Rubrivivax gelatinosus IL144: one gene and its partner. The protein of the gene in region 2 interacts with the protein of the main gene of each other region in a pairwise test. Links are inferred from orthologs where the notes say so. Each region holds a gene or a part of one and is shown on either strand. Other genes may lie near its edges. The genes, in order: recJ and RGE_RS21850.

What was found.
Region 1: the proteins of RGE_RS21850 (region 2) and recJ interact in binary tests that used the Escherichia coli proteins (3 or more experiments, as listed by UniProt). The link is inferred for Rubrivivax gelatinosus IL144 from one-to-one orthologs.

The regions. Positions count from the first base shown.
Region 1 is NC_017075.1:2,252,606-2,266,584, reverse strand. Bases 6,485-9,484 are described here. They hold recJ (single-stranded-DNA-specific exonuclease RecJ), read right to left. Parts: upstream 8,846-9,484; coding sequence 7,124-8,845; downstream 6,485-7,123. Other genes in these bases: RGE_RS10530 (hypothetical protein), read right to left, coding at 8,842-9,484; RGE_RS10540 (lysozyme), read right to left, coding at 6,485-7,046. Outside these bases: RGE_RS10575 (DUF3857 domain-containing protein), read right to left, coding at 1-834; RGE_RS10570 (DNA-deoxyinosine glycosylase), read right to left, coding at 909-1,406; RGE_RS10565 (TatD family hydrolase), read right to left, coding at 1,403-2,233; RGE_RS10560 (S1C family serine protease), read left to right, coding at 2,322-3,254; RGE_RS10555 (AAA family ATPase), read left to right, coding at 3,313-4,290; RGE_RS10550 (DUF58 domain-containing protein), read left to right, coding at 4,283-5,236; RGE_RS10545 (VWA domain-containing protein), read left to right, coding at 5,233-6,264; more of RGE_RS10540, read right to left, coding at 6,279-6,484; more of RGE_RS10530, read right to left, coding at 9,485-9,777; RGE_RS10525 (lipoprotein-releasing ABC transporter permease subunit), read left to right, coding at 9,831-11,087; RGE_RS10520 (ABC transporter ATP-binding protein), read left to right, coding at 11,080-11,754; RGE_RS10515 (3',5'-nucleoside bisphosphate phosphatase), read left to right, coding at 11,786-12,643; RGE_RS10510 (DMT family transporter), read left to right, coding at 12,699-13,622; RGE_RS10505 (sensor histidine kinase), read left to right, coding at 13,699-13,979. UniProt on the Escherichia coli protein: Single-stranded-DNA-specific exonuclease.
Region 2 is NC_017075.1:4,781,625-4,795,731, forward strand. What follows is about bases 7,178-10,305. They hold RGE_RS21850 (DNA topoisomerase III), read right to left. Parts: upstream 9,975-10,305; coding sequence 7,380-9,974; downstream 7,178-7,379. Other genes in these bases: RGE_RS21845 (DUF167 domain-containing protein), read right to left, coding at 7,178-7,383; RGE_RS21855 (SET domain-containing protein), read left to right, coding at 10,073-10,305. In the rest of the region: RGE_RS21800 (sensor histidine kinase), read right to left, coding at 1-819; RGE_RS21805 (DUF4390 domain-containing protein), read right to left, coding at 816-1,394; 16S rRNA (cytosine(967)-C(5))-methyltransferase RsmB, read right to left, coding at 1,414-2,751; folE (GTP cyclohydrolase I), read left to right, coding at 2,843-3,592; RGE_RS21820 (BLUF domain-containing protein), read left to right, coding at 3,603-4,028; RGE_RS21825 (LemA family protein), read right to left, coding at 4,030-4,575; RGE_RS21830 (glutamate-5-semialdehyde dehydrogenase), read right to left, coding at 4,578-5,861; RGE_RS21835 (Lrp/AsnC family transcriptional regulator), read right to left, coding at 5,896-6,360; RGE_RS21840 (LysE/ArgO family amino acid transporter), read left to right, coding at 6,453-7,070; more of RGE_RS21845, read right to left, coding at 7,072-7,177; more of RGE_RS21855, read left to right, coding at 10,306-10,561; RGE_RS21860 (biotin--[acetyl-CoA-carboxylase] ligase), read left to right, coding at 10,566-11,489; RGE_RS21865 (hypothetical protein), read left to right, coding at 11,483-12,130; gap (type I glyceraldehyde-3-phosphate dehydrogenase), read right to left, coding at 12,206-13,204; tkt (transketolase), read right to left, coding at 13,372-14,107.

The DNA of each region.
Region 1 (13,979 bases), 2.5 Mb from region 2 along the record:
CGCGGGCTCGAACAAGGTCTCGGCCCAGCGCGCGACCTCGCCCCAGTCGGCGAACTCGCTGAGCTGCAGCATGTCGCCCAGCCAGCTCTCGGCCGGCGCGTACGGGTCTTCGACGAACTTGGGCACCGCACGGCGGCGGAACTCGGTGATCTTCAGGCCGTCGGCACTGCGGCCTCCGTCGGCGACCTCGGCAGCGCCGGCACGGTGCTGGATGCTGCGCTGCGCCGGCACCAGCAGGCGGTAGCGGAACAGCCCGGTCGGCCCCAGGCCGTGGCGCGTCCATCCGACCTGCACGAAGCGGCCGTCGAACACCGGGTTGTCGCCGACCAGCGTGTAGGCGAACTCGATGCGGTCGCCGACACGCACGTCGTCGAGCACGATCGAGGCCGTGCGCCGGCCGTCCAGGCGCTGCTGCTCGAGCCCGGTCTCGCGTTCGAGCAGGCGCACGCGGCGCGCGTCGAGCTTGTTGATGCGCGTGCTGCCGCGGCGCACTTCGAGCCGGTGCAGCGTCAGGCGCTCGTAGCTCGGGTCGAAGTCGATGCTGATCTGCGAGGCGGGCTCCAGCCCGCTGCCGTCGCGCACCAGGCGCACGACGTGGCGGTAGCGTTCGCTGGGCCCGCGCCCGGCCGGCAGCCGCGTCTGCTCGTCGACCAGCAGGACTTGCAGCGGCGCCGCCGGCAGCCCGGCGTCCAGGCCGTTGGCCGACATCGGTTGCACCCAGGCCGGCTCGCGGCCGATCTCGTAGCCGGCGGTCTTCGGCGCTGCCGCGACCGCCCCGGCGGCCAGCAGGCCCGCCGTCAGCGCTGCCCACCAGCGCGTCCACCCTCGTGACATCTCCCGCGATCCCCCTGCTCTTGCTCGTGCCGCCGCATTGTGACCGTGCGGCGCCGCAGGCCCCGCCGATGCGGTCAAGCCAGGCCGTGGGCCACGAACACCTCGCGCCAGGCGGCGAGCTTGCGCTCGAAGCTCCAGCTGGCGTTGGCCGGGCTGGTCGACGGCAGGCGCAGCGTCTCGAAGCCCAGCGCACGCAAACGCTTCATCGCGCGCGCCGACTCGCCGCCGTTGTGCGCCACCGCGTGCAGCGCCGGCGCCAGGCGGCGCAGCGCGGCGAAGTCGTTGAGCTCGGCGTCCTCGATCGCCGTGTCCAGGCTGCCTTCGCGGCGGCAGGCGGCGTAGACGTCCCAGATGCCCAGGCCGTGGCGCAGCACCTCCTGCAGCCGCTCGGGGTACGGCATGGCGCGCAGGTCCAGTCCCCAGAGCGCCGACAGGATGGGCCAGAACTGGTTGCGCGGATGGGCGTAGTACTGCCCGGCGCCCAGCGAGGCGACGCTGGGAAAGCTGCCGAGCACGACGAGGCGGGTGCGGGCGTCGGCCACCGGCGCCAGGCCGACGAGGCGCTCGCTCATGACGACGGGCCGGCCTTCAGCGCCGCCAGGCGCGGCAGCGCGGCGAAGGCGTTGGCGGTGGTCACCGCGGCGGTGTGCTCGGGCGTCCAGCCCCGGAGCCCGGCCAGGGTGCCGGCGATGCGCGGCAACTCGGCCGGTTCGTTGCGCCCCGGCCGGGCGCCGGCGGCACGCTCGGCGGCGCTGCGGTACAGCCATTGCGGCGGGATGTCCGGGGCATCGGTCTCCAGCACCGGCACGTGCTCGGGCAGCACCGCGGCCAGGCGGCGGATCTGCAGCGCACGCTCGAAGCTCATCGCGCCGCCGAAGCCCAGGCGCAGCCCGAGCGCGGCGAACTGCGCCGCCTGGGCGTCGCTGCCGTTGAAGGCGTGCGCGATGCCGCCCGGCACGTCGACGCGGCGCAACCCGTGCAGCAGCAGGTCGGCCGAACGCCGCACGTGCAGGATCACCGGCAGCCCGGCGTCGCGCGCCAGCGCCAGCTGGGCGAGGTAGAAGCGGCGCTGGCGTTCCAGGTCCAGGCCGGCGACGAAAAGGTCCAGGCCGATCTCGCCGACGGCCACCAGGCGCGGGTCGTCGCGGCGGCGGCGCAGTTCGTCGGCCAGGCGCTCCAGATCCTCGTCGGCGGCGCGGCCGACGTACAGCGGATGGATGCCCAGCGCATAGGCCAGGCCGTGGCGCTGCGCGAGTTCGCGCACGGCATCGAAGTTGGCCGCCTCGACCGCCGGAATCACCTGCAGCACGACGCCCGCGGCGCGCGCCCGAGCGACGACCGCGTCGCGGTCGGCGGCGAATTCCGCGGCGTCGAGATGGCAATGCGTGTCCACCCACATGGCGCGATGATGCCGCCAAGCGCGGATGCGGCCGGTCGGCCGAACGTGTTACCGTCTCCGGCGGTTCCCGGTGCAGGAGCCATCGACGATGAAGAAGGCACCGCTTTACAGCCGTTCGCGCCGGCCTGCCGAGGCCACCCCGCCCGCGCCGCCCCCCGTCGACGCCGCTCCCGCGGCGCCCGCTGCGCGTGCGCGCCGCCGCCGTGTGCCGGCCGAGGCCTGGTGGGCCGCCGGTGGCGCTGCCGTCGCCGTCGCGGTGCTGCTGGCCGCCGGCCCGCTGGGCCACGGCGCCCGCGTGCTGACCCAGGACGACATCGACGCCGCGGTGCGCGCCTCGCTGGAGAAGGAACCCCTGCCCTCGGCCGCGGCCAAGGCCTACGAGGCGATCGCGCCGTCGGTGGTGCGTGTCGTCGCCCTGGGTGACGGCCACGCTGAAGGCCACGCCGAAGGCCACGACCCGGCCGACGACGCCGAACGCGCGATGCAGCGCAGCCTGGGCACCGGCGTCGTCGTCATCGACAACGGCACCATCCTGACCAATCTGCACGTCGTCTGGGGCGCGAACAAGCTGCGCGTGACCTTCGCCGACGGCACCGAGTCGCCGGCGCGCCTGGTCGGCGTGCAGACCGAGAACGACTTGGCCGTGCTGCGTGCCGACCGAATTCCCGACGACCTGGTCGCCGCCACGATGCGCAGCACGGCCGACCTGCGCCCGGGCGACCACGTCATCGCCGTCGGCCACCCGTTCGGCATCGGCCCGTCGGTGAGCTACGGCATCGTCTCGGGGCTCAACCGCGAGTTCCGCTCCGAGACGGGCAAACGCACGCTGACCAACCTGATCCAGTTCGACGCCGCCGCCAACCCCGGCAACTCGGGCGGCCCCTTGGTGACGATGGACGGCCAGGTCGTCGGCATCGTCACCGCCATCCTGAACCCGTCGGAGGAGCGCACCTTCGTCGGCATCGGCTTTGCCGTGCCGATCGAGAATGCCGCGGCCGCCGCCGGCATGCCGCCGTTCTGAGCGGCGATCCACGGAGAGCCCAGTGACACCACCCGAGAGCGATACCACCCCGGCGCTGATGGAGCGCCTGCTCTACGAGGTCAAGCGGGTCGTCGTCGGCCAGGACCGTTTCCTCGAGCGGGTGCTCGTGGCCCTGCTCGCGCAGGGTCACCTGCTCGTCGAAGGCGTGCCCGGCCTGGCCAAGACGCTGACCGTCAAGACGCTGGCGCGTGCGATCCGCGGCAGCTTCAAGCGCATCCAGTTCACGCCCGACCTCGTGCCCTCGGACCTCGTCGGCACGCGCATCTACAACCAGAAGACCGGCGAGTTCTCGACCTCGCTGGGCCCGGTGTTCGCCAACCTGCTCTTGGCCGACGAGATCAACCGCGCGCCGGCCAAGGTGCAGAGCGCGCTGCTGGAGGTGATGCAGGAACGCCAGGTGACGATCGCCGGCGAGACCCACCGCGTGCCCGAGCCCTTCGTCGTGATGGCGACGCAGAACCCGATCGAGACCGAAGGCACCTACCCGCTGCCCGAGGCCCAGGTCGACCGCTTCATGATGAAGGTGCTGGTCGACTACCCGAGCGAGGAAGAGGAATTCGTCATCGCCCAGCGCGTCACCGGCCCGGCCGTCGAGATCGACCCGGTGGCCGACACCTTCGCGCTGGCCGCGCTGCAGCGCCAGTGCCGCGAGGTCTACGTCGACCCGGCGCTGATCCAGTACGCGGTGAAGCTGGTCTCGGCGACGCGCACGCCGGCGCGCCACGACCTCGCCGACCTCGGCCGGCTGATCACCTACGGCGCCAGCCCGCGCGCGACGATCGGCATGATCGAAGGCGCCCGCGCGCTGGCGCTGCTGGCCGGCCGGCGCTACGCCCTGCCCGAGGACGTGGCCGGCATGGTGGCCGACGTGATGCGCCACCGCCTGGTGCTGAGCTACGAGGCGCTGGCCGAGGGCGTGAGCGCCGACGCCATCGTGCAGCGCGTGATGAAGAAGATCGCCCCGCCCGACAAGCCGCTGGCCGGGGGGCGTTTCGACGGGAGCGTCGGTGCCTGAGTCGGCCGAGGACCTGCTGCGCCGCCTGGAGTGGACGGTGCTGCGCCGCCTGGACGGCGTGCTGCAGGGCGACTGGCGCACGCTGCTGCGCGGCACCGGCGTCGACCTCGCCGACCTGCGCGAATACCAGCTCTTCGACGACGTGCGCCACATCGACTGGAACGTCACCGCGCGGCTGCAGCAGCCCTACGTGCGCCAGTTCGTCGAGGACCGCGACCTGTCCGCCTGGTTCCTGCTCGACCTGTCGCCCAGCGTCGACTTCGGCTCGCGTGGGCGAAGCAAGCGCGAGGTCTCGCAAGGCTTCGTCGGTGCGCTGGCGCGCGTCTTCACGCGCCACGGCAACCGCGTCGGCGCGGTGCTCTACGGCCGCAAGGTCGAACACGTGCTGCCGCCTTCGGCGACGCGCCGCCACGTGCTGGAGCTGCTGCGCCGCATGCAGGCGTCCGACAAACCAGTGCCCGGGAACTCGCCGACGACGCTGGCCGAGCTGCTGGACACGGCCGGCGGCATCCTGCGCCGGCGTTCGGTGGTCTTCGTCGTCTCCGACTTCATCAGCACGCCCGGCTGGGGGCCGGCGCTGGGCCGGCTGGCGCGGCGTCATGAGGTCGTCGCGGTGCGCGTGCTCGACCCGGCCGAGATGGCGCTGCCCGACGTCGGCCTGGTGACCGTCGAGGACGCCGAGACCGGCGAGCAGCTGCTGGTCGACGCCGCCGACCCCGATTTCCGCGCCCGCCACGACGCGCTCGCCGCCGCCGAGGAAGAGAAGCTGCGCGGCGCGCTCTCCGAGTCGGGAGTCGACGTGCTGGAACTCGCCACCGACGAGGACCTGCTCGACGCGCTGCTGCGGTTTGCCGACCTGCGCCGCCAGCGCGCGCGGCTGAAGGCCTCGCCGCGGCTGCCGGCGCATCTGCGCGAACGTGCCGAACCGTTGGGGGCCGGGGGATGAGCTTTTTGTGGCCGCAGATGCTGCCGGCGCTGGCCCTGCTGCCGGTGCTGGTGCTGCTGTACCTGTGGATCCTGCGCCGGCGCCGCCGCGCGACAGTGCGCCTGGCCAGCGTCGCGATCGTCAAGCAGGCGCTGGGCCGCGGCCCGGGCTGGCGCCGCCATGTGCCGCCGGCGCTGATGGCGCTGGCGCTGGCCGCGCTGCTGCTCGCGCTGGCGCGGCCGACGGCGACGCTGACGCTGCCGATGGCCGAGCGCACGATCATCCTGGCGATGGACGTCTCGGGCAGCATGCGCGCCGAGGACGTCAAGCCCAACCGGCTGGTCGCGGCGCAGGAGGCGGCGCGCGCCTTCGTCGAGTCGCTGCCGCGCGAGGTGCGCGTCGGCGTCGTGTCCTTTGCCGGCACCGCCGCCGTCGTGCAGGCGCCGACGACCAGCCGCGACGACGTGCTGGCCGCCATCGAGCGCTTCCAGCTGCAGCGCGGCACGGCGATCGGCAGCGGCATCGTGCTGTCGCTGGCGACGATCTTCCCCAATGCCGGCATCGACATCCAGCAGGTGACCGGCCAGCGTGCGATGCCGCGCATGCTGGGCGACCCGGAAAAGAAGACCGACTTCACGCCGGTGCCTGTGGGCTCCTACGGCTCGGCGGCGATGATCCTGCTGACCGACGGCCAGCGCACCACCGGCCCCGACCCGATCGACGCCGCGAAGATGGCCGCCGACCGCGGCATCCGCGTCTACACGGTGGGCATCGGCACGACCAAGGGCGAGATCATCGGCTTCGAGGGCTGGTCGATGCGCGTGCGCCTGGACGAGGACACGCTCAAGCAGATCGCCCAGATGACGATGGGCGAGTACTTCTACGCCGGCACCGCCGAGGACCTGAAGAAGGTCTACCAGAGCCTGGGCTCGCGCATGGTCGTCGAGCGCAAGGAGACCGAGATCACGGCGCTGTTCGCCGGCGTCGGCGCGCTGCTGGCGCTGCTGGCCTCGGGGCTGTCGCTGTGGTGGTTCGGGCGCGTCGCCTGACGCGCCCCGCGACTTCAGGCCGGCGCCGGCTCCGAACGTTTCTTCGCCCGCTTGGCCGCGGCACGCCGCGGTTTGCCGGCCGGCAGGCGCAGCTGCAGCGGGTCCTGCGTCGCCAGCACGGCGCCGCGCGCGGGGCGTTTGCGCGCCGGCGGGGCTTGCTCCTCGGCTTCGGCACGGCGCGCGATCGAACGCGAGGCCAGCGGCAGCACGACCGCGCCGCGCACGGTGCGCACGCCACCGGCCGCGCGCCAGTCCTCGCCGAGGAACAGCGCACGCTCGGCGCGACGGCGGCGCGTCAGCCCCGGCAGCGGCTTGAGCACGCCGTCGACGCGGCCCTTGTCCCAGACCAGGAACTGCTCGGCCGCGCCGGCGGCGTCGCCGGCGTTGAGCTGCTTGAGCAGCGTGGACTTCATCAGGCTGCCGGCACCGAGGTTGAAGGCGAAGCTGACGAGCGCGCCGAACTGCGCGTCGGTCAGGGGCACCGTCACCAGGCGCTGCACGTCGCGGCAGGCGTCGAGCAGGTCGGCGCGCAGCAGGGTCTCGGCCTGGGCCCGGGTGATGCCGCCCGGATAGGCGGCCAGCGCCTGGTCGCGCGCCGCCGGCCCGCGCAGCCAGCGCCCGGCGCTGTCGGCGATGGCATGGCCCCAGCCGATGGTCCAGATGCCGACCGGGTCGAGATAGGGGTCGATGTTGACCGTGCTCGGGTCCCCGTCGGGAATGCCCTCGAAGCTCTTCACCAGTTCCAGCCCTTCGTCGGGCATGTCGCGCAGCGCAGCGGGCATGGTCGCCTCCTTCCGGGGAAGGAAGGCATTGTTCGCCGCGCAGCGGCCGGCGCAATCCCCTGCTGCGTCGGCGGCGCTCAGGCCGTGGCTTCGAGCCCCGCTTCGACCACCATCTGCACACGCTGCTGGCCGTTCCACTCGTCCAGCGACAAGCGGTAGGCCAGGCGCAGGCGTTCGGGCACCGGGTCGGCGTGGCCGAACCAGATCGCCTCGCGCACGGCGCTGCCGTGGCGCAGGCGCAGCTTGGTGTGCTTCTCGCCGACCAGGCGCTGCTGCACGACCTGCACCTCGTCGCAGAACACCGGCGCCTCGAAACCCTGGCCCCAGACCTGGGCGTCGAGCAGCGCCACCGTCGGCGCGTCGAACCACTGCGGCTCCAGCGGGCCGTCGACGGCCAGCCGGCGCTCCAGCGTCGCCGCGTCCAGCCATTCGCCGGCGACGGCACGCAGCGCCTGCTCGAAGGTTTCGAAGCCACCCGCGGCCAGCGTGCAGCCGGCGGCCATCGCGTGGCCGCCGAAACGCAGCAGCAGCCCGGGGTGGCGCTTGGCGACCAGGTCCAGCGCGTCGCGCAGGTGGAAGCCGGGAATGGATCGCCCGGAGCCCTTCAGCGCGCCGTCGGCACCGCAGGCGAAAGCGAAGGTCGGCCGGTGCAGCCGGTCCTTGAGCCGGCCGGCGACGATGCCGACCACGCCTTCGTGGAAGCCGGGGTCGAAGAGCGCGACGGCCGGCGGCGTGTCGGTGTCGCCGTAGCGCTGCACCGTCGCTTCGGCGGCCTCGCGCATGCCGGCCTCGACCTCGCGGCGCTCGCGGTTGATCGCGTCGAGCTGCGCCGCCAGTTCGGCGGCGCGCATCGTGTCGTCGGTCAGCAGGCACTCGATGCCCAGCGTCATGTCGGCCAGGCGGCCGGCGGCGTTGATGCGCGGCCCGAGCGCGAAGCCGAAGTCGAAGGACGCGGCCCGCTCGGGCGCCCGGCGGGCGACGGCGAACAGCGCCGCGACGCCCGGCTGCATGCGCCCGGCACGCACGCGCGCCAGGCCCAGGCCGACGAGGCGGCGGTTGTTGGCGTCCAGGCGCACGACGTCGGCCACCGTGCCCAGCGCCACCAGGTCGAGCAGCGACTCCAGCCGCGGCTGCGTCGCGGCGTCGAAGCGCCCGCGCGCGCGCAGCTCGGCACGCGCGGCCAGCAGCACGTAGAAGACGACGCCGACGCCGGCCAGCGCCTTGCTGTCGAAGCCGCAGCCGGGCTGGTTCGGGTTGACGATGACGTCGGCCGCCGGCAGCACGACGCCCGAGGCGTCCATCGCCGGCAGGTGGTGGTCGGTGACCAGCACTGCCAGGCCCAGCGCCCGCGCGTGCGCCACGCCTTCGAGGCTGGCGATGCCGTTGTCGACGGTGACCAGCAGATCCGGGCGCTTTTCGCGCGCCAGCTCGACGATGGCCGGCGTCAGGCCATAGCCGTGCACCGCACGGTCGGGCACGACGTAGTGCAGGTGTTCGCGGCGCGCGCCCAGCATCGCCAGGCCGCGCAGCGCGACGGCGCAGGCGGTGGCGCCGTCGCAGTCGTAATCGGCGACGACGCAGATGCGGCCGCCGCCGGCGATGGTGTCGGCCAGCAGCCGGCCGGCCTCGGCGGCGCCACGCAGCGCGTCGGGGCGCAGCAGGCGCGCCGGGTGGGTGTCGAGCTCGTCGGCGGCGCGCACGCCGCGTGCGGCCAGCAGCCGCGCCAGCAGCGGGTGCACGCCGGCCTGTTCGAGCGCGAAGGCCGCACGCGGCGGCACGTCGCGGGACTGGAGGATCACAGCGTCTCCAGCAGTTCGTTCGGCGCCGGGCGCGCCAGGCGCGCGCGCAGCGACTGCCAGGCGCCGCCGGCTTCGCAGGCCACCGAGGACCGTTCGCCGCACAGCGTCAGCTTGACCGCCTGGCCGCGCACGCGGGCCGCCAGCAGCTCGGTGATCGGGCCGGCGTCCAGCGTTCGCCAGGCCTGGCACCAGCCGGCCCAGTCTTCGTTCAGCGCCGGGCTGCGCAGCCGGTAGTCGACCGTCGGCACACGGCCGCGCACCGGCTGCGCCGGGCCGCAGCCGCTGAGCCAGAAGGAGTTGACGGTCGGCAGGCCGCGCGCCTCGCGTTTGTCGTTCAGCGGGTGCGTGTACAGCAGCATCTGGACCTCGTTCTGCAGCCGCCGCACCAGGCGCACCGCCGGCTGGTCGGTGAGCCAGGGGTCGACGTGGCGGCCGATGACGCGGTCCGGCGACGCCGTGCGCAGCTCGGCCAGGCTCTCGTGGGCCAGGTACCAGCGCAGCGGTGCCGCCCAGCGCAGCAGACAGCCTTCGCTGGTGAACAGCGGCGCGACGAGCTCGAAGAAGGCGCGCGAGCCGGCCTCGTCGAGCGCCAGCGACTCGGGGTCGAGGAAGCTGACCTGCTCGGTGCCCAGGCGCCAGTGGGCCGGCGTCAGCTCGCCCCAGGCGAGGTCGCCGAGGTCGGTGGCGCCGTCCTGCGCGGCATGCCAGGCGGCCCAGGGCAACTGGCCGTCGCCGCCGGCGAAGCCGAGCGCGAGCGCCAGCGCACGTTCGTGCGGCGGGCTGAAACTGGTCTCCACGCCGTCGTCGTGCACGCGCGCCGGCAGGCGGGCGAGCAGTTCGCGCAGCCGCGGCAGCTCCAGGCTGCGCAACGCGGCGCGACCGGCGTCCGACAGCGGCGCCGCGAAAGGAACGATCAGGTGCACGGCGCGCATTATCCGGCGCCGCGCGGGGTCGGCCGCGGCCGGCGGGTTAGCATCCCGGCCCCATGAACCTGCCTTACGAGTGGCACGTCGGCTGGCGCTACACGCGCGCCGGACGGGCCGGCCGACGCAACGGCTTCATCTCGTTCATCTCCGCGATCTCGGTGCTCGGCATCACGCTCGGCGTGGCCGCGCTGATCATCGTGCTCAGCGTGATGAACGGTTTCCAGAAGGAAGTGCGCGACCGCATGCTGAGCGTGATCTCGGCCGTCGAGATCCACGACGCCGGCGGCGGCGCCCTGCCCGACTGGCAGGCCACGGTGGCGGCGGCACGCACCAACCCGCAGGTCGTCGGCGCCGCGCCCTTCGTCGCCGCGCAGACCCTGGTCGGCCGCGGCGACGTGCTGCGAGGCGCGGTCGTGCGCGGCATCGATCCGGCGGCCGAAGCCGAGGTCACCGACCTGGCGCACCAGCTGCGCGACCGCGAACTGGCGGCGCTGCAGCCCGGCCAGTGGCACGCGGTGATCGGCGCCGAGCTCGCGCGGCTGCTGGGCGTGCGAGTCGGCGACACGATCACGATCGCCGCGCCGGGTGGCCAGTTCACGCCGGCCGGCGTCGTGCCGCGGCTCAAGCAGTTCACCGTCACCGGCACCTTCCAGGCCGGGCACTACGAGTACGACAGCGGCCTGGTGCTGATCGCGATGGACGACGCCGCGCGCCTGTTCCAGACCGGCGGCCCGACCGGCGTGCAGCTGAAGCTGGCCGACGTGCACCAGGCGCGCCGCGTCGGCGACGAACTGGCTCAGGCGCTGGGCCCGTCGGTGATCGTGCGCGACTGGACGCAGACCAACCGCAACTGGTTCGATGCGGTGCAGGTCGAGAAGCGCATGATGGCCATCATCCTGACGCTGATCGTCGCCGTCGCCGCGTTCAACCTCGTGTCGACGCTGGTGATGACGGTGACCGACAAACGCGCCGACATCGCCATCCTGCGCACGCTGGGCGCCAGCCCGCGCTCGATCATGGGCATCTTCATCGTCCAGGGCGCGACGGCCGGGATCATCGGCACCTTGAGCGGCGTCGCGCTGGGCCTGCTGGTGGCCTTCAACATCGACGTCATCGTGCCGGCGCTCGAACGCCTGCTGGGCGTGGCCTTCCTGCCCGGCAGCATCTACCTGATCAGCCGCATGCCCAGCGAACCGATGATGGCCGACATCGTGCCGATCGCCGTCGTCTCGCTGCTGCTGTCCTTCGTCGCCACGCTGTACCCGAGCTGGCGTGCCAGCCGCGTGAACCCGGCCGAGGCGCTGCGTTATGAGTGAACACGATCCGGACCGCGTGCTCGACGCGGTCGAGCTGCACAAGCGTTTCCAGGAAGGCGATCTCGACGTCACGGTGCTGCGCGGCGTCAGCCTGCACGTGCGCCGCGGCGAGACGCTGGCCGTCGTCGGCGCCTCGGGCTCGGGCAAGAGCACGCTGCTGCACCTGCTGGGCGGACTGGACCGGCCGACGTCCGGCCGCGTGACGCTGATGGGCCGCGACTTCGCGACGATGGACGCCGCCGAACAGGGCCGCTGGCGCAACCGGCACCTGGGCTTCGTCTACCAGTTCCACCACCTGCTGCCCGAGTTCAGCGCGCTGGACAACGTGGCGATGCCGCTGCGCATCCGCCGCGAGAGCCCCGAGGCCGCGCGCGAGGCCGCCGAGCGCATGCTGGCCGCCGTCGGCCTGGCCGCACGCGTGGCGCACCACCCGGCGCAGCTGTCCGGCGGCGAGCGCCAGCGCGTCGCGATCGCGCGGGCGCTGGTCACGCGCCCGGCCTGCGTGCTCGCCGACGAGCCCACCGGCAACCTCGACCGCGGCACCGCCGGCGCCGTCTTCGATCTGATGCTGGGCCTGTCGCGCGAGCAGGGCACGGCCTTCGTCGTCGTCACCCACGACGAGTCGCTGGCGGCACGCTGCGGGCGCACGATGACCCTGGCGCGGTGAACCCGCGCCCCGCTTCCTAGAATCCCGGGCGGTGCAGCTGATCAACGCCGACCTCCACTCGCATTCCGACGTCTCCGACGGCACGCTGAGTCCCGAAGCCCTCGCCACGCGCGCCCACGCGCAAGGCGTCGAACTCTGGGCGCTGACCGACCACGACGAACTGGGCGGCGTCGCCCGCGCCCGCGAAGCGGCGCTGGATCTCGGCATGGGCTTTCTCGCCGGCTGCGAGATCTCGGTGACCTTCGCCGGCGAGTCGGTGCACATCGTCGGCCTGGGCGTCGACCCCGAGGACGAGGCGCTCGTCGCCGGGCTGCAGGCCATCCGCTCGGGACGGCGCGAACGTGCCGAACGCATGAGCCAGGCGCTGGCCGCGGTCGGCATCCGCGGCGCCTTCGAGGGCGCGCTGCGCTACGTCGGCAACCCCGAGCTGATCTCGCGCACCCACTTCGCGCGCTGGCTGGTCGAAGCCGGTTACTTCGCCGAGACGCACGAGGTCTTCCGCCACTACCTGGCCGCCGGCAAGCCCGGCCACGTGCCGCACCACTGGGCGGGGCTGGGCGACGCGGTGCGCTGGATCACCGGCGCCGGCGGCGTGGCCGTCATCGCGCACCCGGCGCGCTACCGCTTCTCGCCGACCGCCGAGTACGCGCTGTTCAGCGAGTTCGTCGCCCACGGCGGGCAGGCCGTCGAGGTCGTCACCGGCAGCCACACCGTGGCCGAGCAGCTGCAGTACGCCGACACCGCGCTCGAGTTCGAGCTGCTCGCCTCGCGCGGCAGCGACTTCCATTCGCCCGACGAGAGCCGCGTCGACCTCGGTGCCCTGCCCGACCTGCCCGGACGGCTGACGCCGGTCTGGCAGGCGCTGGCCGGGCGCATCCAGCGCGCATGAGCCCCGGGGCTCGTTCCCGCCCGGCGGGACCGGCCGCCAGGCCGATGGCCACGCCATGACCGGGCGCCGCCCCGGGCTCGGCATCGCACTGGTGCTGGCGATGGCCGCGTGCTTCGGCACGATGGACAACAGCGTGCGCTGGCTGGGCGCGGCGCTGCCGGTGCTGGTGCTGCTGACCGTGCGCTACGCCTTCCAGGCACTGGCGATGACGGTCTGGCTGGCTCTCGACCCGAAACACGGTTTCCGCAGCGCGCACCCGCGATTCCAGGCGCTGCGCGGCGCGCTGCTGCTGGCCACCAGCGGCTTCAGCTTCTTCGGCGTGCAGGCCATGCCGGTGCCCGAGTTCACCGCGATCAACATGCTGACGCCGGTGCTGGTGACGCTGCTGGCCGGCTGGTTCCTCGGCGAACGCGTCTCGCGGCTGCGCTGGCTGCTGGTCATCGGCGCCTTCGTCGGCGCGCTGATCGTCATCCGCCCGGGCAGCGGCGTCTTCGGCTGGGCGGTGCTGTTCCCGCTGGGCGGCGCCTTCACCTACGCCTCGTTCCAGGTGCTGACCAGCCGCATGGCGGCGCTGGAGAACCCGTACACGACGCACTTCTGGACCGGCTTCACCGGCACCGCGATCCTGCTGCCGCTGCTGTTCGCCGGCCCCGTGGACGCGCTCGGCGCGCTGGCCGCGGCGACGCCGGCGCAATGGGGCTGGATGATGCTGATCGGCCTGCTGGGCACCGGCGGCCACCTGATGCTGATCCTGGCAATGGGCATGGCGCCGACCTCGACGCTGATGCCCTTCGTCTACGCCCAGATCGGCGCCGCGGCGCTGGTCGGCTGGATCGTCTTCCGCCACCTGCCCGACGGCTGGGCCTGGGTCGGCATGGCGGTCATCGCCGCCTGCGGCGCGGCCAGCGCCTGGCTCAACTTGAAGGGCGCGGCGCCGAAGCCGGCCTCGGCGGTGGGCGCCGACACGATCGCCGATTGACGGCCTTCGTCGGCTCCGGCGCGGCGTTCGTCGCGTGCGCCGTGGCGCGCCCGGCCAGGCGCTACGCTCTCGCCCCATGACGATTCCCGTGACCGCGCTGGACCAGCCGCTGCCGGCCGAACTCACCGGCCGCGACCACGGCTGGTTCACACGCTACCGCCGCTGGCCGGTGTTCAGCCCGGCCTGGGCGCGTGGCCGGCTGTGGCGCATGGCGCTGATCCTGGGCAGCGTCTTCGTCGTGCTGGTGCTGACGGTGCTGACCAACGACAACCCGGCCGACCGGCCGTGGCCGGGCATCGCCGAGCTGGTGCTGACGCTGACGGGCCCGGCGCTGCTCGGCCCGGCGCTGGGCGTCTG
Region 2 (14,107 bases):
CTGCACCGCCAGCGCGTCCAGCGCCAGCTTGCGCGGCAGCGGCTGCATCACCATCAGGAAGCGGTCCTGGCCGGGCGCCAGGCGGATGCTGGCGTCGGGCAGCAGGGCCAGCGCGCGCACGCGTGGCGCGGCCGGCTCGCCGGCGGCCAGCGCCTCCTCGTCCAGGCCTTCGATCTGGCTGGCCCAGCCCAGCGAGCGCGCCTGGCGCAGCAGCGTCGTCGACGGCCGCTCCGGCGGCGTCGCGCCGGGCGAGACGCCGGCGGTGGCCAGGATCTGGCCCGAGTGGCCGAGCAGCGCCAGCTCGCGCGCGCCGAGCTGCTCGCGCAGGCGTTCCAGCGTCAGCGGCGACGGCGAATGCATGTCGCCCAGGCGTTCGGCGGCCAGCCGCGCCTTGGCGCCGACGTCGGCCTGCAGCGCGTCCAGCGTCGTCTTGCCCAGCGACAGCCCGGCGTCCAGCGCGCCGGCCACCTTGACGTCGAACCAGGCGTCGATGCTGCGCGAGACGAACTGGTAGGACACGGTGTAGATCACCAGCCCCGGCAGCACGCCGACCAGCGCGAAGATGCCGGCCAGCTTGATCAGCAGCTTGCTGCCGAACTTGCCGCGTTTGAGCCGCAGCACCAGCCGCACCGAGGCAATGCCGATGACCAGCAGCAGCAGCCCGGCGACTGCGGCGTTCACCCAGAACAGCCAGACGAAATGGCGCTCGTAGAAACCGCCGCCGGCCGTCGACAGCGACAGCACGAAGGCCAGCACGAGCGCGGCGCCGGTGCCCGCGACCAGCGCGACGATCCAGATCCAGCGGGCCGTGCGACTCATGGCAGCTCGACCGGCAACTCGCGCTCCGCGCCGATCGCCCAGTCGGCCTGGCCGCCCAGGCCGATCTGCATCGGGCTGGGCAGCTGGCTGGTGTCCAGGCGCCAGCTGAACTCGATGTAGTAGTCCTTGCCGGACTCGAGCTGCGACAGGTCGGCGATGCGCCAGCCGGCGCTGCGCGTGACCGCGGCCATCGCCTCGGCCAGCGTGGGGTAGGTCTGGTTCAGGCCGCCGAGGCCGACACGCCAGCTGGAGGTCAGCGCCTGGTAGACGACGCGCCAGCTGCGCGAGACGCGCGCGATGCGTTCGTCGCGCCAGTACCAGCGGTCGCGGCGCAGCGTCGCCTGGGCGACGAAGTACACCGGCACGCCGCGCATCATCGCGTCCTCGACGGCCTTGGGCAGCGTCACGCGGGCGGCGAACTCCAGCGTCAGCGCACCTTCGCTGCGGCCGGTCTGCAGCTGGATCAGCTCGACGCCCTGGCCCCCGGGAGCGGCGCCGGCCGCACCCGCCCAGCCGAGCAGGACCGACAGCCCCAGGCCCAGCAGCAGTCTTCGGCGGACCGGCGGCAATCGCATGACGGGAAGGACTCGGGGCTCAGGCCTTGTGGATCAGGGCGTAGTAGAAGCCGTCGTGCAGCGCGCGGCGCGGCGTGGCCGACGGATGCGGCGAATTGTCGGCCAGCGGCAGCAGGTGTCCGGGCGACTGCGGATCGAGGCTCGCTCCGGCGTCGCCGTGGCGTTGCAAAAACGCGTCGATCTGCTCGGCACCCTCGCTGCGGAACAGCGAGCAGGTGGCGTAGACCAGGCGCCCGCCGGGGGCTAGCAGCGGCCACAGCGCGTCCAGCATCTCGGCCTGCAGCCGTGCCAGCGCGGTGATGTCGTCGGGACGGCGCAGCCAGCGCACGTCGGGGTGGCGGCGCACGATGCCCGAGGCGCTGCAGGGCGCGTCGAGCAGGATGGCGTCGAAGGGGCGGCCGTCCCACCAGTTCGCGGTGTCGCGCGCGTCGCTGGCGCGTACCTGGGCCTGCAGCTGCAGCCGGTGCAGGTTCTCCTGCACGCGCACCAGGCGCACCGGGTCGCTGTCCAGCGCCAGCAGGTCCAGGTCGGCAAGTTCCAGCAGGTGCGCGGTCTTGCCGCCCGGGGCGGCGCAGGCGTCGAGCACACGCGCGCCGGCCGGCAGCCCCGCGCCGACGAGCAGCGGCGCGGCGCGCTGCGCGGCCGCGTCCTGCACCGAGACCTCGCCTTCGGCGAAACCGGGCAGCTGCGTCACCGGGCAGGGCTCGGCGAGCACGATGGCCTGGCCGCCGAGCGCCGGGTCGTCGACCAGGCTGGCGGCGCGCCCCTGCGCCGCGAGGCGCTGCAGATAGGCCTCGCCGCTGCCGCGGCGGCGGTTGACGCGCAGCGTGAAAGGCGGGTGCACGTTGGCCGCCGCAAGCAGCGCCTGCCACTGCGTCGGCCAGTCGTGGCGCACGCGCTCGATCCACCACAGCGGGTGGTTGAAGGCGCCCAGCGGCTGGTGCCGCGCCGAATTGGCGAGGTGCTCGCGCTCGCGCACGAAGCGGCGCAGCACGGCGTTGATGAAGCCGGCGGCGACCGGCGTGCGGTGGCGCGCCGCATGCACCGCCTGGTCGACCAGCGTGTGGTCGGCATAAGGCGAGGGCTCGCCGGTCGGCCAGAGCAGCGCCAGCGCGGTCAGCAGCAGCGATTCGACGTGCGGCGGCGGCGTCTTCGGCGCAACGATGGCGCGCACCTCGCCGGCGCTGCCCAGCCAGCGCATCACGTGAAAAGTGAGCGCCTGCACGCCGGGACGCGCATCGGGCGCCACGCGCGCCAGCACGTCGGTCAGCGAACGGCCCTGGCGCACCGCGAGCACGGCGTCGGCGGTCAGGTCGAGCAGCCGCGACAGCGGCACGGACGAAGTCGGAGTGGTCACCAGGGCAGTCTAAGCGGAGCCTGCACGCTGGCGAAGCGCGCCGCACAATACCGAGTCCCTTCGCCACCGGCCGACCGGCCCGCCTCTTCCCATGGCCAAGACCGTCCTGCCCCCGGAGCCCGCGACGCCGCGCCTGCTGCGCAGCGAGGATGAACTGGCCACGCTGCCGGTCTCCGAACGCATCCGCTACCGCCTGGTCTGCGCGGACAAGCGCTTCCACGCCAACGACAACATCGCCGACTTCGTGCGCGAGGGCGAACTGCCCGAGCTGAAGAAGGAGGTGCAGGCCAAGCTCGAGGAGCTGCTGCGCGCGCTGGTCATCGACACCGAGAGCGACCACAACACGCAGGAGACGGCCAAGCGGGTGGCCAAGATGTACATCGACGAGGTCTTCCGCGGCCGCTTCCACCCGATGCCGTCGGTGACCGAGTTCCCCAACGCCGAGCGCCTGAACGAGCTGATGATCGTCGGCCCGATCACCGTGCGCAGCGCCTGCAGCCACCACCTGTGCCCGATCTTCGGCAAGGTCTGGATCGGCCTGCTGCCCAACGAGCACAGCAACCTGATCGGGCTGTCCAAGTACGCCCGCATCACCGACTGGATCATGAGCCGGCCGCAGATCCAGGAGGAGGCGGTGACGATGCTCGCCAACGAACTGCAGGAGCGCGTGCGCCCCGACGGCCTGGCCATCGTGATGGAAGCCGACCACTTCTGCATGCACTGGCGCGGCGTCAAGGACACCGACAGCGCGATGGTCAACAGCGTGATGCGCGGCGCGTTCCTGAAGGATCCGAACCTGCGGCGCGAATTCCTCTCGCTGCTGCCGCGCAAGCAAGACTGAAAGGCCCGCGATGCTCGTCCGCCTCATGTACGTCAGCCGCGCCGTGCCGGCGCTGGACCCCGAGGAGCTGCAGTCCATCCTGCGCGCCTCGCGTGCGCAGAACCCGGCGCTGGGCATCACCGGGGTGCTGTGTTATTCCGACGGCATCTTCGTGCAGGTGCTCGAAGGCGGCCGCAGCGCCGTCAACCGCCTGTACGCGCGCATCGTCGGCGACCCGCGCCACACCGAGGTCGAGATCCTCAGCTACGAGGAGATCGGCGAACGCCGCTTCGCCGGCTGGTCGATGGGCCAGGTCAGCATCGCGCGGCTGAACCCGGCGCTGCTCCTGAAGTACTCGGAGACCGCGACGCTGGACCCCTACGCGGTCTCGGGCCAGGTCAGCAAGGCGCTGTTCGACGAACTGGTGGCCACCGCGGCCATCGTCGGCCAGTCCTGATTCAGAGCCGGCCGGCCGGCCCGAAGCGGTACAGCGGCACCAGCAGCCGCGTCGGGAACTCGGCGATCGCCTCGTCGTAGGCGGCGCCGGCTTCGTTGAAGCGCTGGCGCGCGAAAGCCAGCCGCGAACCGCCGTCGGCCAGCACCACGGCCTGCTCGGCGATCGCCGGCTCGACCTTCAGCAGCGGATGCTGCTCCAGCAGCGCCAGCACGCGGCTGGCCGCGGCGCCCATCGCCGCCTCCCCCTTGACCAGCACCAGCGCGGCCTCCAGCCGCACCGGACGCGCGCCCAGCGCAGCGGCGGCCTCGCGCACCTGGGCCTCGGCGGCGAGCAGCGCGTCCAGCGCCTTGGCTTCGCCGGCCATCGGTTCGCGCAGCGCCTGGGCCAGCGCCTGCGCGGCCTCGCCGCGGCGTGCCAGCGCCTCGGCGACCTGCTGCCAGGCGGTGCCGATGGCCGTGCGCAGCGCCATCAGCCGGTTGTAGGCGCCGACCATCCAGAACACGAGCACGGCCGCAAGGGCCAGCACGGCGATCTGCAGTGCGGACACGGTCAGCGCCGGATCTCGCCCTGGCCGAGCACGATCCACTTCAGCGAGGTCAGCCCCTCCAGGCCGACCGGGCCGCGGGCGTGGAACTTGTCGGTCGAGATGCCGATCTCGGCGCCCAGGCCGTACTCGAAGCCGTCGGCGAAACGCGTGCTGGCGTTGACCATCACGCTGGCCGAATCGACCTCGCGCAGGAAGCGCATCGCGTTCGGGTGGTTCGTCGTCAGGATGGTGTCGGTGTGGTGCGAGCCGTGGCGGTTGACGTGGGCGATGGCCTCGTCGAGGCCGGCGACGACCTTGATGCTGATGACCGGCGCCAGGTACTCGGTGTCCCAGTCGGCCTCGGTGGCGTCGACGACCCGCGCGCCGGGCACGGCGGCGAGCATCGCCTTGGCGGCCGGGCAGCAGCGCATCTCGACGCCCTTGGCGGCGAAGACCGCGCCGATGCGCGGCAGGAAGGCCGCGGCCTGCGCCGCGTGCACCAGCAGCGACTCGGTCGCGTTGCAGGGGCTGTACTTCTGCGTCTTGGCGTTGTCGGTGACGACGACCGCCTGCTCCAGGTCGACCTCGGCGTCGACGTAAATATGGCAGTTGCCGTCCAGGTGCTTGATGACCGGCACGCGCGCCTCGGCAGCGATGCGCTCGATCAGGCTCTTGCCGCCGCGCGGGATGACGACGTCGACGTACTGCGGCATCGTGATCAGCCGCCCGACCGCGGCGCGGTCGGTGGTCTCGACGAGCTGCACCGCGTCGGCCGGCAGGCCGGCTTCGACCAGCGCGCCCTGCACCAGCTTCCACAGCGCGAGGTTGGAATGCAGCGCCTCCGAGCCGCCGCGCAGGATGCAGGCGTTGCCGCTCTTGATCGCCAGCGACGCGGCCTCGATCGTCACGTTCGGGCGGCTCTCGTAGATCATGCCGAAGACGCCCAGCGGCACGCGCATGCGGCCCACCGAGATGCCGGTCGGGCGGCGGCGCAGCTCGCTGATCTCGCCGATCGGGTCGGGCATCGCGGCGATCTGCTCGCAGCCTTCGGCGACCGTCTCGACGACCTTGGCCGTGAGCTTGAGCCGGTCGACCATCGGCTCGGCCAGCCCGGCGGCGCGCGCGGCGGCGAGGTCGAGTTCGTTGGCCTGCTGCAGCGGGCCGAGCTTCGTGCGCAGCGCGGCGGCCAGGCGGCGCAGCGCGTCGTCCTTGGCGGCGGAGCCGGCACGCGCCATCGCGGTGGAAGCGGCGCGCGCGGCGGCGCCGACGCGGTCCATGTAGGCGGCGATGTCGTCGATCGGGTTCATGGCGGGATTGTCCCGCATCCGCCCGGGCGGGCTTTCAGCGCAGCGTGCCCGGCGGCACCAGGCCGCGGCGCGGGATCGGCGTCGAGAACACGATCTGGGTGCGCGTCTCGCCCCAGGCGTTGATCGAGCCGAGGAAGGCCTCCAGCGCCGGCAGGTCGGCGGCGACGACGGTCAGCAGATACGAGTCGGCACCGGCGACGTGGTGGCATTCCAGCACCTCGGCGGCGCGGCCGATCTGCTCGAGAAAGGCCTTCTTCGCCGGCTGGCCGGAGACGGTGAGGCCGACGATCGCGCGCACCGTGTAGCCGGCACGCGCGGCGTCGACGTCGGCAGCGACGCCGCGCACGACGCCGGCGTCCTGCAGCCGCTTCAGGCGTTCGGCCGTCGCCGGGATCGACAGCCCGGCGGCTTCGGCCAGCACCTTCAGCGGGGCGCGACCGTCGCGCTGCAGCGCGAGCAGCAGCTTCCAGGCCTTGTCGTCGAGCACGTTTTCGGTCATGTGGCAGTTTGGCCTGAAATTTAGGTATATCGCAAGAATTCAGCCTGAGGAATCGCCTGGATCGACCGCCAAAGGCTTCGCACAATGAAGCCGTGGACGCTCAACTCACCCTCTTCCTGCAAGCCGGCGCGATCGGGCTGTCGATCGCCGCGCCGGTGGGCCAGATCGGCCTGCTGGCGATCCAGCGCACGCTGCAGTACGGCGCCGCCGCCGGCATCGCCACCGGGCTGGGCGCGGCGGTCGCCGACGCGATCTACGGCGCCGTCGGCGCCTTCGGCGTCACCGCGCTGATCGCCTTTCTCGTCGAGCAGCGCACGCTGCTGGCCGGCGGCGGCTCGGCGCTGCTGCTGTGGATGGCCTGGCGCATCGCGCGCCAGCCGCCGGCGCGGCGCGCGGGCGGGCCCGGCGAGCGGGCGCCGCTGGCGCGGCTCTTCGCCGGCACCTTCGTGCTGACGCTGGCCAATCCGACGACCATCCTGTCCTTCATCGCCGTCTTCGGCGCGCTGGCCGGGCGCAGCGCGGTGGCCTCGCCGTGGGTGATGGTCGCCGGCGTCGCCGCCGGCTCGGCGCTGTGGTGGTTCATCCTGGCCGGCGCAGTCGGCCGGCTGCGCACGCGTTTCGATGCCCGCTGGCAGCACCGGGTCAACCTCGTGTCGGCGGCGCTGCTGGCCGGTTTTGCGCTCTGGCAGCTGGCGGCGCTGCTGCGCTGAATCAGCCGGCGAGCACGCGCTGCAGCCAGGCCGCCACGGCCTCGGGCGCGGCGTCGAGCTCGATCGTCTTGCGCCGCCCGGTCTGGCCGTGAGTCAGCCGCACCGCACGCTTGGGCAGGTCCAGCTCGTCGGCCAGCCAGGCGACGAGCGTGTCGTTGGCCTTGCCGTCGACCGGCGGCGCGTTCAGGCGCACGCGCAGCGCGCCGTCGTGCAGGCCGTCGGCGCCGGTGCGGCGCGCATTGGGCACGACCGCCACGCGCAGCCGGCTGGCCGCCGCGCCGGCCGCACTCAGGCACGGCGGCGCGTCGTTCACGCCGCGGTCTTGCGTGCCGGCGCCTTCTTCGCCGGCGGCCGCGCGGCACGCGGCTCGAACTCGAAACCGACCTTGCCTTCCTTGGTGTCGTAGACGAGGAAGGCCTTGAACTTGCGCTTGGTCTTGTTCGAGACGAAGTCCTCGAGCAGCTTGGTGCGGCCGGTGGTCAGCAGGCGCGTCATCTCCTCGTGCGTCACCGGCTGCTGCAGGATCACGGCGCCGCTCTTGAAGTCGCAGGTCGCGTGCGGGCCGACGGCGTGCTCGCAGACGTAGCTCGTGCCGTGCTCGTAGACATGGCTGCGGCACTTCGGGCACGGGCCCAGGCTCTGCTGGCCGCTGAAGTCCACCGGCTCGCCTTCGCCTTCGGCGGGCTTGTCGTCGTCGCCGAAGTCGAACTCCAGCTTCCAGTTGCCGATCTCCTCGTCGCGCACGATGCGCAGCTCGGCGCTGAACGGCCAGCCGGCCTTGGAACGGAAGCCTTCCAGCGGGCCCAGGCGCTTGTCGCGCAGCAGCGCGTCGGCCTCGGCGAGCTCGAAGGTGCGGCCGGCCGGCAGCTTGGTGATGCTGAAGCCGCAGCCGCTACCTTCGGGCGAACCGGCGGCGCCGATGCAGGCGAAGCGGCGGTAGTTCTCCTTGACCACGCCGCCGCAGTTCGGGCAGGGCGAGGCCAGCGTCGCGTAGTCGCCGGGAATCGTGTCGCGGTCGTATTCCTTGGCCTTCTTGACGATGCGCTCGGCCATCTTGGCGATCTCGGCCATGAAGCGCTCGCGGCTCAGCTTGCCGTGCTCCATCTGCGACAGCTGGTACTCCCAGTTGCCGGTCAGCTCGGGCTTGGTCAGGTCCTCGATCGCCAGGCCGCGGAGCAGCGTCATCAGCTGGAAGGCCTTGGCGGTGGGCACCAGCTCGCGGCCTTCACGCAGCATGTACTTCTCGAGGATCAGGCCTTCGATGATCGCGGCGCGCGTCGCCGGCGTGCCCAGGCCCTTCTCGGCCATGGCCTGGCGCAGCTCGTCGTCGTCGATCAGCTTGCCCGCGCCTTCCATCGCCGACAGCAGCGTCGCTTCGGTGTAGCGCGCCGGCGGCTTGGTCTTCAGCTGTTTGACGTCCACGCCCTCGGTGCGCACGGTCTCGCCTTGCGTCACCGGCACCAGGTTGGCGTCCTCGTCCTGGGCTTCCTTGCCGTAGACCGCCAGCCAGCCCGGGTTGACCAGCACCTTGCCGTTGGTCTGGAAGTGGTGCGTCGCGCCGGCCGTCGCGACCTTGCTGATGCGCGTCGTGACCATGTACTCGGCCGCCGGATAGAACACGGCGATGAAGCGCTTGACGACCAGGTCGTAGAGCTTGGCCTCGATCTCGGTCAGGCTCTTCGGGGCCTGCAGCGTCGGGATGATGGCGAAGTGGTCCGAGACCTTGGTGTTGTCGAAGACACGCTTGGTGGGCTTCACGTAGCCGGCGTCCAGCCCCTTGCGCGCGTGCTGCGACAGCGCCGCCAGCGGGCCCGGCAGCTCTTCCTCGGCGAGCATCGCGAAGGTCTGCTTGACGACGGCCACGTAGTCCTCGGGCAGCGCGCGCGAGTCGGTCCGCGGGTAGGTCAGCACCTTGTGCTTTTCGTACAGCGCCTGGGCGATCGACAGCGTCGTCTTGGCCGAGAAACCGAAGCGCGAGTTGGCCTCGCGCTGCAGCGTCGTCAGGTCGTAGAGCAGCGGGCTGCTCTGCGAGCTGGGCTTGGCTTCCTCGGTGACGGTGGCCGGCTGGCCGCGCACGGCGGCGGCGATGGCCTGGGCGTCGGCCTCGTTCCACAGGCGGTCGGCACGCGCTTCGGCGTCGTCGGGGTTCTTCTTCCACTTCGGGTCGAACCACTTGCCCTCGTACTGCCCGGCCTGGGCGTCGAAGGCGGCGCGCACTTCCCAGTAGTCGCGTGCAACGTGCTTGCGGATCTTCTCCTCGCGCTCGACGACGATCGACAGCGTCGGCGTCTGCACCCGGCCCACCGTGGTGAGGAAGAAGCCGCCGTCGCGCGAGTTGAAGGCCGTCATCGCGCGCGTGCCGTTGATGCCGACCAGCCAGTCCGCCTCGGAACGGCTGCGCGCGGCGTCGGCCAGGCCCTGCATCTGCTCGTCGCTGCGCAGCTTGTCGAAGCCGTCGCGGATGGCCTGCGGCGTCATGCTCTGCAGCCACAGGCGGCGGATCGGCTTGGTGAAGGGCTTGCCGGCCGCGGCGTACTGGACGATCAGGCGGAAGATCAGCTCGCCTTCGCGCCCCGCGTCGCAGGCGTTGACGAGATCGGTGACGTCCTTGCGCTTGACCAGCTTGACCACCGCCGACAGCCGCGACTTGGACTTGTCGATCGGCGCCAGCTCGAAGTGCGGCGGCACCACCGGCAGATGGGCGAAGCTCCACTTGCCGCGCTTGACGTCGTAGGCCTCGGGAGCCTTGATCTCCACGAGGTGGCCGACCGCCGAGGTGACGACGTACTGGTCGTTCTCGAAATGGTCGGCGTGTTTCTCGAACTTGCCGGCGACCGGCGTCAGCGCACGCGCGATGTCCTGCGCGACGCTGGGCTTCTCCGCAATGATGAGAGTCTTGGTCATGTCTGCCTTGGCTCACGGCGAAGCAAGCCGTGCCTAAAATCCGCCGTCTTTCACGCGCACGCACACACGCGCGCGCCCCTGTAATTTCAATGTACCCAATGAAGAAGACCGTGCAACCAGCGGCGCCAAGGGGCGATGCGCGACGCATCCAGGTGCGGCGCAGCGGCGTGCACGGCAAGGGGGTGTTCGCATTGCAGGCGATCGCCGCCGGCACGCGTCTGATCGAATACAAAGGCGAGCTGATCGACTGGCCAGAAGCGCTGCGCCGCCACCCGCACGACCCGGCCCAGCCCAACCACACCTTCTACTTCCACGTCGACGACGGCCACGTGATCGACGCCAACGTCGGCGGCAACGCCTCGCGCTGGATCAACCACGCCTGCGACCCGAACTGCGAGGCCCAGCAGCTGGCCGACGGCCGCGTCTTCATCGACGCGCTGCGCGACATCGAAGCCGGCGAAGAGCTTTTCTACGACTACGGCCTGGTGATCGACGAGCGCTACACCGCCAAGCTTAAGAAGGAATACGCCTGCCACTGCGGCAGCCCGAACTGCCGCGGCACGATGCTCGCGCCCAAGCGCCGCTGAGACCATGGACGCCCCGGTGCCCACGCCATTTCACGCCGGCCAGGCCGAGCCGCTGCGCTGGGGTGCCGAGGAAGTCTGGCAACAGCTGCAGCCGCTGCTGCCCGGCGTCAGCGTCGAGGTCGTCGCGAGCACCGATTCCACCAACACCCGCCTGATCGAACGCGCCCGCGCCCAGGCCGGCCAGCGCGACGCGCCGGTCACGCGCCCGGGCGAGCTGCGCGGCTTCGGCGACCTGCCGCGGGCGCCCTACGGCCGCCGCGCCGGCGACACCGAGCCCTGCCTGCTGGTGGCCGAACACCAGACCGGCGGCCGCGGCCGCCTGGGCCGCGACTGGCTGGGTGCGGCGGGTGCGTCGCTGACCTTCTCGCTGTCGCTGCCGCTGGCGCCGCGCGACTGGTCGGGGCTGTCGCTGGCGGTCGGCGTCGCGCTCGCCGAGGCGCTGGACGTCGCGCCGCCGCGCATCGGGCTGAAGTGGCCCAACGACCTCTGGATCCTCGACGGCCCCGGCCGCGGCCGCAAGCTCGGCGGCATCCTGATCGAGACCGTGCCGGTCGGCCAGCGCCGCATGTGCATCGTCGGCGTCGGCCTGAACGTGCTGCCGCAGCCGGCCGAAGGCCTGACCCACGGCTACGCTTGCCTGCAGGAGCTCGACGGCGAGGCCAGCGCGCCGCGTGCGCTGGCCGCGGTGGCGGCGCCGCTGGTGCAGGCGCTGCTGCGTTTCGAGGCCCAGGGCTTCGCCGCCTTCCAGGCCGGCTTCGAACGCCGCGACCTGCTCGCCGGCCTGCCGGTGACGACCACCGGCCCCGAACCGCTGCACGGCGTCGCCGAAGGCGTCGACGAACGCGGCGCGCTGCGCGTGCGCGCCGGCACGCTGCACACGCTGGTCAGCGGCGAGGTCAGCGTTCGCCTGCGGGACGACACATGCTGAGGGCCCTGGCCGCCCTGCTGATCGGCGCCAACCTGCTGTTCTTCGCCTGGGCGCGGGGCTGGCTCGACCCCGCCGTGCCGCCACCGCAGCACGGCCAGCGCGAGCCGGCACGGCTGGCGGCGCAGATCCAGCCCGAGACGATCCGCATCGTCACGCCTCAGGCCGCCAGCGCCGCGGCGGCCAGCGTCGCCTGCGTCGAGGCCGGCCCGTTCAACGACGCCGACGCCGCCAGCGCCGAACAGGCGCTGATCGCCACCGGCCTGCCGGGCGACCTTTGGAAGCGGCGCGACCAGGCCCAGCCCTCGGTCTGGCTGGTCTACATCGGCCGCTTCCCCGACGGCGCCTCGATGCGCTCGCGCGCCGACGCGCTGCAGAAGCTGCGTGTGCCCTACGAGACGCTGGAGGCGCCGCCGGAGCTGGCCCCCGGCCTCGTGCTGTCGCGCCACGACTCGCGCGAAGACGCCGAACGCGGGCTCGCCGCCATCTCGACCAAAGGCGTGAAGACGGCCCGCGCCGTCGCCCTGCCGCCCCCGCCGCCGCAGCACTGGCTGCGGGTCGCGCGCGCCGACGCGACGTTGCAGGCGCGCCTGGCCGACGCGGCGCTGCCCGGCGGCACACGCTTTCACCGCTGCGCGCGCTGAACTCGCGCCGGCCATGAAAAACGGCCCCGCGTGGGGGCCGTCTTCGAGTCCCGGCCGCAGCCGGGTTCAGGGTCTTCAGGCCGAGATGACTCGCACCATCTCGAGAACCTTGCAGGAGTAGCCCCACTCGTTGTCGTACCAGGCCACGACCTTCACGAAGGTCTTGTCCAGCGCGATGCCGGCGTCGGCGTCGAAGACCGAGGTGCAGCTCTCGCCGCGGAAGTCGGTGGCGACGACCTTGTCGGTGGTGTAGCCGAGCACGCCCTTCATCGGGCCCTCGCTGGCGGCCTTCATCGCCGCGCAGATTTCCTCGTAGCTCGCTTCCTTGTTCAGCTCGACGGTCAGGTCGACGACCGAGACGTCGGAGGTCGGCACGCGGAAGGACATGCCGGTGAGCTTCTTGTTCAGCTCGGGGATGACCTTGCCGACGGCCTTGGCGGCGCCGGTGGAGCTGGGGATGATGTTCTCGAGGATGCCGCGGCCGCCGCGCCAGTCCTTGTTGCTCGGGCCGTCGACGGTCTTCTGCGTCGCGGTGGCGGCGTGCACCGTGGTCATCAGGCCGCGCTTGATGCCGAAGGTGTCGTTGAGCACCTTGGCGACCGGCGCCAGGCAGTTGGTCGTGCAGCTGGCGTTGGAGACGATGGCCTGGCCGGCGTAGGTCTTGTCGTTGACGCCGTAGACGAACATCGGCGTGTCGTCCTTGGACGGCGCGCTCATGATGACCTTCTTGGCGCCGGCGGCCAGGTGCTTCTCGGCGGTTTCCTTGGTCAGGAACAGGCCCGTCGATTCGACGACGATGTCGGCGCCGACCTCGCCCCACTTCAGCTCGGCCGGATCCTTGATCGCGGTGAGGCGGATCTTCTTGCCGTTGACGATCAGCGTGTGGCCGTCGACCGAGATGTCGCCCTTGAAGCGGCCGTGCACGCTGTCGTACTGCAGCATGTAGGCCAGGTAGTCGGGTTCCAGCAGATCGTTGATCGCGACGACTTCGATGTCGTCGAAATGCTTGATCGCGGCGCGGAACACCATGCGCCCGATGCGGCCGAAGCCGTTGATGCCGATCTTGATGGTCATGTCGTCTCTCCTGAACGGTGAAGGTGAACGGGCTTCGGCGCCTGGGCGACCGGACCTCGCGGCCCGGCCGGCGCCACTAGGGAGCGATCTTGCCGCAGGCGGCGCGACGGGTCACGCGCCGCCCTGCAGGCGGTGGTGGGCAAAGGCGAACGGTGCCTGCCACCGGGTCAGCGGTCGAGCACCTTGCGCACGACCGCGGCGACGTTCTCCGGCGTGAAGCCGAAGAGCTTGAACAGCACGCCGGCCGGCGCGCTTTCGCCGTAGCGGTCGAGACCGACGACGGCCGCGCAGCCGTACTTCCACCAGCCGTCGGTGACGCCGGCCTCGACGGCGATGCGCGGCAGCTTGGCCGGCAGCACCGAGAGCTTGTACTCGACGCTCTGGCGGTCGAAGGTCGTCGTGCTGGGCATGCTCACGACACGCACCGCGATGCCGGCGGCGGCCAGCTGCGCCTGCGCGTGCAGCGCCAGCTGCACCTCGCTGCCGGTGGCGATGATCACCGCCTGCGGCGCCTTCTTCAGGCCCACCTCGGCCGGCTCGGCGAGCACGTAGGCGCCCTTGCCGATGTCTTCCAGCGTCGCCTTGGGCGCGTAGGGCAGGTTCTGGCGCGACAGCAGCAGCGCCGTCGGGCGGTCGGTGTTGCCGATCGCCACCGTCCAGGCCACCGTCGTCTCGGCGGTGTCGGCGGGGCGCCAGACGTCCAGGTTCGGGATCAGGCGCAGCGACGCGGCGTGCTCGACGCTCTGGTGCGTCGGGCCGTCTTCGCCCAGGCCGATCGAGTCGTGGGTGAAGACGTGCACGACACGCTGCTTCATCAGCGCGGCCATGCGGATCGCGTTGCGGCTGTAGTCGCTGAACGTGAGGAAGGTGCCGCCGTAGGGGATGAAGCCGCCGTGCAGCGCG